DNA from 3 places in the Peribacillus sp. Aquil_B1 genome. Region 1 is predicted to be linked to each of the others. Evidence: riboswitches for the same ligand, from Rfam matches in the RefSeq annotation. Region 1 holds a riboswitch; each other region holds the start of a gene.
The links. A riboswitch is a leader RNA that binds a small molecule or an ion and turns the genes downstream of it on or off. The one in region 1 is predicted to bind S-adenosylmethionine.

Region 1 (3,282 bases):
CACGTAAAAAGGGATACCAAAGTGCTTGGCTAATATGGCCAAGCCCAATGTCCCGATTTTATTGGCTGTATCTCCATTAGCCGCAATTCTGTCGGCACCGACAATGATACCATTTATTCCTTTCTGGTGAATCGTATGGGCAGCCATATTATCAGAAATTAATGTGACATCAATCCCCGCTTGCATCAATTCCCAGGCAGTCAAACGCGCTCCTTGCAGGACAGGCCTGGTTTCACATGCATACACTTTTAGCGGAAAGTCTTTTTCTTTAGCCAGGTGGAAGGGAGCCAAGGCTGTGCCATATCGAGCCGTGGCGATTCCCCCAGCGTTGCAATGCGTTAGAATGGAATCTCCTCTAGTGAATAAGGATAAACCATGTTCCCCGATTTTCCTGCACATTTCTTCATCTTCGGCAAAGATGGCTTTAGCCTCCGATACAAGTGCTTCCTTGGCAGTTGAAATGCTTTGCGCGGCTTGCAGAGTATTTTCCATCCTCCTTAACGCCCAAAAAAGGTTGACAGCAGTTGGCCGTGAAGAGGCGAGTTTTTCAATATGCTTCGCTACATTCTTTTTGAATTCCGCTAATTCAGCGGTTGTTTCCTGTTTTGCACCAAGTGCAACACCAAATGCTGCAGTCAGTCCAATTGCTGGGGCTCCGCGAACTTTTAATGTCAAAATGCTGTCATATACATCATCAACAGAATGAAGTTCAATAAATTCAGTTATGGAAGGAAGGGCTTGTTGATTTAATAATGTAATATGGGTATCAGCCCATTGTACCGAATAAGGTAATGGTGCTAGTGTTGTCATGTGCAGGTCTCCTTTTAAATGGTTGAATAAGATGGCAGTGTACGTTGCTTCAACGCTTCAATGACAGCTGGAACATCCAATTCTCCCCGTTTTTTAATTAAAAAAGCACCAATTTCCAATGTTGCCGTTTTGGCAGCGATCCTTGTTTCTTTATCTTCAATGACATTTAAATCGGCAACATGGGAAAGTCCGATGGTTCGCCGAATCAGTTCACAGCCGGCAAAGCCGAATGCATCTTTTTTGAATTTTGTCAGTAAATAAGGCAGATAACCTTTCACATGGCGAAATGGGCTTTTATTTTGGCCTTCCCATAATTCGGAATAAGTTTCTTCAAAGACCTTCCAAAATTCATTAAGGTGTGTGTAAATCTCTTCCTTTCCAACGCTATTACGTGTGACTGCCTGAAAGAGAAGGTTGGCGGTGTATTGACCCAGGTCAAAACCAACTGGACCATAAAAAGCGAATTCCGGATCGATAACCTTTGTTTCAGTTTCACTTGCAAATATACTTCCAGTATGTAAATCTCCATGAAGCAAGGCTTCCTGCTCGGTTTCAAAGCTTTGTTTCAGCTTAGCGACCTCAAGAATCACTTCTTTATCATTCCATATATTTTTGGCGGCATCAGTCAATTCCACCTCGAAATCTCCCGGGAGTTCCTCAAAAAATGGATCAGTGAAAATAAAGACTTCAGTGATTTTGCAGAGTTCGGGATTCGTGAAATGGCGGGCCACTTCCTTTTTCGCAGAGGGTTCTAAATGATAATCGGATGTATAAAATGCCGTTTTCGCCACATATTCACCAATATGCTGTGAAAGCAATGGATAGGAATCTCCTTCGATCAATCCTGTTCTAACGATTTTCAAGTGCGATAAATCCTCCATGACCGTGATGGCAAGCTGTTCATCAGAATAATAGACTTGCGGTACGAATTCTGGGCAATAACTTCTGAAATGAATCAACGCATTCGCTTCAATGGCAGCTCTTTTCAAAGTCAGCGGCCAGCTCTCACCAAGTACCTTGGCATAAGGGACCGCTTGTTTCATTATAATCCCTTTATTTGTGACTGTATCTGTAATATGAAAAACATAATTTAAGTTTCCATCGCCGATTTCTATACATGTTAAACTTGCATCCGCATTGACCAACCCAAGTTTTTTTGCAAGGGTTATGGCTGTTTCGTTTGTCAATCTCTTAAAATTTGAATGGTTTTGAGTCATTCTTTTCCCCTCCGGATTCAAAATAAGAATAAAAAAGCCTCTTTCATATAGAAAGAGGCAGAAGTTTTGGCTTCGGACCTCTTATCTTCCAGAAAATGAATTCTGGTGGAATTAGCACCGTGCTCTGTGGATTTTATAATCCGGCGGTGAATCCGCCCCATTTCACAATGGTATTACAGTCGGTTGCTGGGCTTCATAGGGCCTTTATCCCTCAGCCTGCTCTTGATAAGAGTAAATGTTTTCTGAAATTTTAATCTTCGGGAAAATAATATCAACTTTTTAAATAGTTTGTCAATGGGTAAATTAATAAAAATCAGGACGGCGATCTTCGAATACAGGTATTTTGTTACGTGCTTCCGTAACTTTATTGAAGTCCAAGGTGCCTGTCAGGAGTTCGTTTCCTTCTCCGGCTTCACTTATGATATTCCCCCAAGGATCAATAATCAAGGAATGACCGGCAAAGATATTATTGACATCAGAGCCTGAACGATTAACGGCTACAACATAGGCTTGGTTCTCGATGGCACGGCTAATCAATAAGGCTCTCCAATGATCGAGTCTTGGCTTTGGCCATTCAGCCGTAACGAATAGAACTTCGGCGCCTTTAGCGGTATGGGCTCGTTGCCATTCAGGGAAACGGATGTCATAACAAATGAAACCAGCACATATTTTTTCATCAAGTGTAAATAAACCATCTTTTTCTCCTGGCTTCAGGAAATGATGTTCATCCATTAACTGAAATAAGTGAAGCTTATCATATTCTTTTATGAGATTTCCCTGTTTATCGATGATTATCATGGTGTTATAGATTCCCTTGCTCGTTTTTTTCGCAATGGAACCGCCTACGATGTGAATCTCGTGTTTCCTTGCCTGTGTTTTAAGAAATTCAATCGTTTTTTCCGCCTCTTGATCAGCAATCTCATTTAACCTGCTTAAGTCGTATCCGGTTGTCCAAAGCTCTGGTAAAATGATGATATCGGGTACTGACCGTGCTGCTTTTTCCAACCATTGTTCCGCAACCTGAAAATTGATATCAGGTTGCCCGAATGCTATATCCATTTGAATACAAGCTATTTTCCACTTCATCGTTTAAAACCCCCACATGTAAAAAATGCTTTACAAGACTATGATAAACATATATCATTTGTGACTAGAATTTCAAGAAATTTCAGAGAAGGTGTATAAATGGTGCAATTCGAAAAATCCGGACAGCTTCAGGACCTGCCCAAGCAGTTTTTTGCCTCACTTGTCGCAA
Region 2 (3,282 bases), 290 kb from region 1:
GACCGCTGCTAAGCCTCATATCCTTGACCACTGTCTCATAGTCACTTTTTGTAAAGAATCCATTAATCGGACTGTAGGCACCAGTGCCTATCAATTCAAGATCACTTAAAGCAATTTCATCGATTTCGATTGACTTTGTTATTTTACTAATATCATAATTTGGTTCCCAAAGATCGATTAATGTTCCTCCGTGCGGTAAACTGATTGTCATGCTAATTTCCCCCTATGGTTTCTATTTATTTAAGATAAATGCAATCCGCATTCCGTTTTTTGAGCTCCTTGCCAACGGCCTGAGCGTAAATCATCTGCATTGAAGGCTGGTGCAGTACATGTTTTACATCCAATGCTCGGATATCCATTATCATGCAGGATATTATATGGAAGTCCGTTTTTGTGGGCGTAACGCCATACATCTTTCCATGTCCAATGTATGAGTGGACATATTTTAACTGATTTGAACTTATTATCCTTATTGATATACTCGGTCAAAGCCCTTGTTTCGGATTGCTCCCTCCGCAATCCCGAAAGCCATGCTGTTGCCGTTGAAAGCACATCGGTAAGCGGAATGATTTTACGGATGTTACAGCACTTATTGGAATCTCTAACCCATAATTCATCCCCATATTCAGCTGCTTGTTCCTCAAGCGTCAAGGCTGGTTTCTTCATTTCGATCGAAAGCTTTGGATATCGCTTTTTCACTTGCTCGATCAATTGATAAGTTTCCTCAAAATGAACATCTGTATCAAGGAAAACTATTTTGGCAGAAGGATTGACCTTCGCCAATAAATCCGTAAGCACGATGCCTTCAATGCCAAAACTGCAAGCATAAATCAGTTCGTTTCCATAATGGTCATTCGCCCATTGCAGAACTTCCAAAGCACCTTTTGTCTCACTGTCTTCGGGAAATACAGGGAAATCCCCAGTGTTGAAATTTTCATAGTTTATTAATGCAGCCAACTTTGTAGCCCCCTCTAAAAACTTGCTGTACCAGGTTAGAGTAACTATTGATCACTACCCGTTGTAATCTTCTCCAGTTTGTTTGACTCTAGGAAAAAAAGAGACGAATCTAACCAATACTCTCTTTATATCAGTTAAACCCGCCTCTAGTTTTTCTAGTCAGCAGATACCTTATTTAATTCTTAATTTTTCATTTCTTTCCATTTGAATGATTTTACCATCCTGGACAATAAGTGTAATGGATCCATATTTCATAGAATTAAGCATTTCTTGAAGTCGTTCAAATATTTCTTCAAGCTGATTCTCTTTATCCAAGCCTGTTCCTCCTTTAAGAAAATCCGCGAATTTCTTATTTTCACCGCTGATTAAATGAATTTCTTAGATTTATATAATTCCAAACAACCTTACATTGTTATGGTTTGCCTACAACTTTCCAAAAAAACAAAAATCTTTCCATGATGGAAAGATCCCAAGGTAAATATCTTTACCTTATCTTCCAAAATGATCAACATTTTGTTGGAGGTAGCACCTTGCATCGATCATGCAGGTTGCTGGACTTCAAAGGGCCAATTCCCTCCGTCGCTCTGGATAAGTTTTATTATTTTAAATATTAACATATATTTAATCCTTGTCAATGGAGTTTTCTTATAAAATAACTTGGTTTAATATTATGGATGAACTGTTATTTTTATACACACTATTCCAATTATGATTTTATGTTCATGTAAATACGAAAATAGACTCGTCTTTTTAGATAAAAACTCCAAAAAAATGAGTCTATTTTCATTAACAAGCCTATTATTGGCGCCTGTCATCATTTAAAATAATAATTTTTCGAATTCCAGCCCTTTTTATAGAAGGGAGAATTCATTAATTTCTTAACTGTATCGCTTCTATAAATTCTTGAACTTGACTCTGGACCCGATCAATTAAATGCAAATCATTAATCGGGTTTTCTGAATTCTGTTTATCTATTTCTTTATCAACAAAATAAATGCCCTGCAGCGGCTCGCCTTTTAAAATTGAAATTAATGGTTTAAGTGCGTAGTCAATCGCCAATAGATGCCTGTTACTTCCGCCAATCATGATTGGCAGTACTGGCTTGCCCTTAAAAGCACCTTCTGGCAGCAAATCAATCAAGGCCTTCAATACACCTGTATAAGAAGCCTTATAAACCGGTGAACCAATAATGATTCCTCTAGCTGCTTGAATTCTCTCTGAAAGCTTTAAGATATCTTCACTGTTATATTTGCCTTGAAATAAATCATCTGCTGAGAAATCCGTAATTGAGTAATAAGCTGTGGTAAATCCTTCGTTTTCGACTAATGATTGAATATGTTTTAGTGAGATGTCCGTTCTGGACGGAATAGCCGGACTTCCTGATAAAATTACGATATCACTCATTTAATATACCCCTCCAATATTACATGATTTCCAGATAAAATCTTCGTACAGTATGCTTTTATCGTAATAGTCTGAAAAATATAAGTCAAATCTTACACTCTGGTTTAAAGAATTCACAAGTTTACTCCATCGGATCTGAAGGAAAATAAAACGGTCATATTTGCGGCTTGATGCTCATGCCCTTCAATATGACCGTTTCATTATGTATGTTTTTGTTTTCCATGAATGCCATATACCAAAAGTTGAGCAATGCTCTTAATTCGTTCAGAAGTAAAATATGGCTCCTTTTTCTGCTGATGGATCTCATAATGTGTAGATAATGCCAATGTGAAAGAAATGATCCCTACATTAAATAGGATAATATCAGAGATATATTGTATCTCACCACTATCTATTCTCTTCTGTATTTCAATATGCCTGGCATTCGGCTTAAAGATCTGATCTACATATTGCTTCGAAATATCTTGATCGAATTGTGTTTCCCTGAATAGTATCGAAAACTGTTCTTTATTATCAAGAATTTTATTTATCATGGTACAAACATGATTCTCCACTAGATCATCCGTAGATAGATGGCTAGTGCCCTCTTCAGATTCCTCTTTCTCATCAGGGGTAATGGTAGCCAATAGTAAATCTTTTTTGCTGTCAAAGTATTTGTAAATAGTAGCTTCGGAAACATTGCAAGCAGAGGCAATTTCATTCGTTCTTGTCATGTCAAAACCTTTAGTGGCAAAAAGAGTCCGGGCTACACTTATGATTCGTTCTTTCGTTTGCTGCCCTTTTTTCAAAAATATCAACCTTCTTTTATAATGATAAGACCAGTGTCACCAATCTATTTTCCATGATATCCCGATGGTATCAATCGGTCAATATTACCTTTGATTCATTAGAATCCAATATTCCCATATATCATAAATAGAA
Region 3 (3,282 bases), 770 kb from region 1:
TGATTCAGGGTGTTCAGACTGTAGACAAACTCGATGAAAATCTAGTATGTCTACAGTTTTTTTAGGGGGTTGTACAATTTGAAAGTTGAATGGAACGTAGGGCACTCGCTTTTCCCGCAGGAGTCTCGCACACCCGTTCCTCAACTTTGTTTTAGTTCTTCGATCCATCATTTCCCGGCTGAAACCGTGGAAAACCAATCAGGATGGCAATGACAGCACAAAGTCCAATTAGTATCGGGTAATATGAATACTGCAGGATGCTTATCGGAGAAATCTTTGCTACCCCTGCTGCAACAAGCAGTTGTGCCCCATATGGAATCAACCCTTGGATACAACATGCAAATATGTCAAGCAAGCTCGCTGATTTCCGCGGATCAATCCCATACTTTTCAGCGATATTTTTGGCAAGTGGCCCGGCAATTATAATCGAAATCGTGTTATTTGCCGTTGAAAGGTTCGTCAAACCAACAAGCCCGGCAATGCTGAATTCCGCGCCTTTTTTTGATTTGCTATTTCGGGTCACTAGGTGGAGTAGATAATCGATGCCACCATTATGTTTGATTACAGCTACCATACCTGCAATTAAAATGGCAAGGAAGGAGATTTCATACATTCCCGCCATTCCTTCTCCAACTTTTTGGATGACACCCAACGGTTGATAACTTCCGTCCGCCAACCCGATAATTCCGGCAAAGACGATTCCGATGGAAAGGACCAAGAACACATTGACTCCTGCCAATGCAGTGATCAATACGCAAAGATATGGAAGAATCTTCACCCAATCATAAGACTGTTGGGAGATGTCGGCTTGTTCACCCATCGTTAAAATTCCCAGGATGGCACATGTGATGATGGCTGCAGGTAAAACGATGAAAAAATTCACTTTAAACTTATCCTTCATTTTCGTTCCCTGAGTTCGAACTGCAGCGATTGTCGTATCTGAAATGAAGGAAAGGTTATCCCCAAACATCGCACCACCAATAACGGCCGCCATTGAAAGGGCAAGCGAAATATCTGTTTGCTCACTAATCCCGACCCCGATAGGTGCCAGTGCAACAATCGTTCCCATGCTTGTCCCCATGGATAGTGAAATAAAACAAGCGATGATGAAAATCCCTACCATTAATAAATTTTGCGGAAAAACGGCTAAGGCAAGATTCACTGTTGATTCAACTGCCCCCATGCCATTGGCAACTTCGGCAAAAGCTCCGGCTAAAAGGAAAATGATAACCATTAACATAATATTGGCGTCCCCGGCACCTTTACAGAAGATATCAACCTTTTGATTGAATGTCTCTTTCCGATTCATTGCCAATGCAGCTGCCGAAGCAATTGAAATCGCTACAATCACCGGAAATGAATAAAAATCTTTAGTGATGATTCCGGACCCTATAAATAAAATTAAAAATACGACAAATGGGATCAATGCCCATGGATTCCCTTTCTTGTTTGCACTCATGATGTACACCTCTTTTTATTTTTCCCGTGACATGTGTCACAGCTCTTATTTTATTAACAGTTTTCGCAAATAACACCCGTTTGAACTTGATTATCAAGTCATGGAGCTATAGCCAAGAAACTGTCAGCATAAAAAAGACCCCTTCTATGTTAACAACAAGAAGAGGTCTTTTAATTTATAAAAAACACCCTTCTTATCTTTCAGGCGAAAATCAGCCTGCTGGATTTGGCACAGCACTCCTATTAAGTCCGCTGCCGAGACATCTTCGGGCCAGTCCCTCCGTCTCTCTTGATAAGAAGATCTAAATTATATAATTTATCAAAAATTACGATGTCTACCAGAAAAGGACCAGGCTGAAAAGTTGCCGAAACCGATCTAGTTTCTGAAAGTGTCACCGAAAGTCGTTTTGAAAAGCAAATATAAGAGTACAGCATTTTGTCTATTTTCGCAAGGATTAGTTTTAAATTATTTCTCATGCACTCCTTACTGATTATAAAGAGATCTTGACATATGCAGTTAATCAGTTATTTTCATTTATCGGAAAGAGTTCATATAAAAAAGAGGTCTAATGACCTCTCAGCAAATTTGTTGTATTAGGGTCGATGAATTATTCTTTGTCGAGTTCACATCAGTCGATACCTCAAAGGCTTCCATCTGTTCCGAATCGAATGACTTTAAATACTGCTGCAGATATGCAGGATCATTATTGGTTGGATTCAACCAATCTTTTTCATCTTCTGGTTTAAGGATGACAGGCATACGATCATGAATGCTAGTCATTAGCTCATTAGGAACGGTTGTTATAACGGAGCACGAATAGACGCTGATGCCTTCAGGAGATTTCCAGGATTCCCAGATACCCGCCATTCCAAATGGAGCATGATTCTTCAGTTTTATTCGCATCGGTATTTTTCTTTCCGGTGTCTTCTTCCATTCATAAAAAGAGTCAGCGATTATCAAGCATCTCTTCTTCATATACGCATTCCTGAAGCTTGCTTTCTCAGCAATGGTTTCCGCTCTGGCATTAATCATTTTGTAGCCCACTTTTTCGTCTTTTGCCCAGAAAGGAATGAGTCCCCACCGAAGATATCCAAGTCGATTCCTTGCCCCGTCATTAATGACGGAGAGGACGGATTGGGAGGGAGCAATATTGTAGCTGAATTGGTATTCCTCATCAAACGATCCTTGAATATCAAACCGATCTTTTATTTCTTCAATATCAGTGAAAAGAGTAAAACGTCCACACATACTATCGCCTACCGTATTAGAATTTATTACAGTGTAACAAATCACACGGGCAGGCACAAATCAGCGTTCTAAAATCCTGATGTCGGTAAATGGTTGATTAAATAATTCGCTGGAAATCAAAAGAGTTCCAAGGACTTCTCTTTCATCTTCAGCTTTAATGATTTCCGACAAGATCAAGGTACTGCCATTCCTGACCGTCACTTTATATTCATTCATAAAAAAATCCCCCCTAGATGGTTGTTATTATAAACCAAAAACCCACAAGTATCATAGTGAACTTTGGCCGAGTCATGGTTAAACCAATAACGGGTAGGCAAGCAATTGCTGGACCATTAACCCGTGTAAATAAGGCGTAAAAAAGACCGTCCATGAATGATTCACGGACAGCCTGGGTGCTGTCAAAGGTTTTAGCCTCAACTGATAGTTGATCATGGAGATAACATTGAGGAAAGCTGGAAGGACCAAATTCGAATTGCCCCTCTTCCATGTCCACTCATTATTTAAAATGCAGCAAAACTTCATTTATTAAATGTGCTGCTAATGTTACGGTTTTATTATTTTCGTCCAACGAAGGA

Region 2: linked by a shared signal. The riboswitch ahead of MPH60_RS09230 (YezD family protein) and the one ahead of mtnK (S-methyl-5-thioribose kinase) in region 1 are both predicted to bind S-adenosylmethionine.
Region 3: linked by a shared signal. The riboswitch ahead of MPH60_RS11515 (Na+/H+ antiporter NhaC family protein) and the one ahead of mtnK (S-methyl-5-thioribose kinase) in region 1 are both predicted to bind S-adenosylmethionine.

Annotation. Positions count from the first base shown of each region.
Region 1 covers NZ_JAKXEE010000001.1:1,575,818-1,579,099, forward strand. The annotation lists gene mtnA (S-methyl-5-thioribose-1-phosphate isomerase) at 1-810, opposite strand, end outside; gene mtnK (S-methyl-5-thioribose kinase) at 825-2,027, opposite strand; SAM riboswitch class I at 2,106-2,259, opposite strand; gene MPH60_RS07950 (carbon-nitrogen family hydrolase) at 2,331-3,113, opposite strand; gene MPH60_RS07955 (pyridoxal phosphate-dependent aminotransferase) at 3,213-3,282, shown strand, end outside.
Region 2 covers NZ_JAKXEE010000001.1:1,866,311-1,869,592, reverse strand. The annotation lists gene sat (sulfate adenylyltransferase) at 1-211, opposite strand, end outside; gene MPH60_RS09235 (phosphoadenylyl-sulfate reductase) at 241-945, opposite strand; gene MPH60_RS09230 (YezD family protein) at 1,129-1,272, opposite strand; SAM riboswitch class I at 1,444-1,552, opposite strand; gene ssuE (NADPH-dependent FMN reductase) at 1,828-2,361, opposite strand; gene MPH60_RS09220 (TetR/AcrR family transcriptional regulator) at 2,562-3,149, opposite strand.
Region 3 covers NZ_JAKXEE010000001.1:2,348,284-2,351,565, forward strand. The annotation lists gene MPH60_RS11515 (Na+/H+ antiporter NhaC family protein) at 152-1,459, opposite strand; SAM riboswitch class I at 1,650-1,757, opposite strand; gene MPH60_RS11520 (SOS response-associated peptidase) at 2,036-2,707, opposite strand; gene MPH60_RS11525 (hypothetical protein) at 2,768-2,923, opposite strand; gene hutG (formimidoylglutamase) at 3,204-3,282, opposite strand, start outside.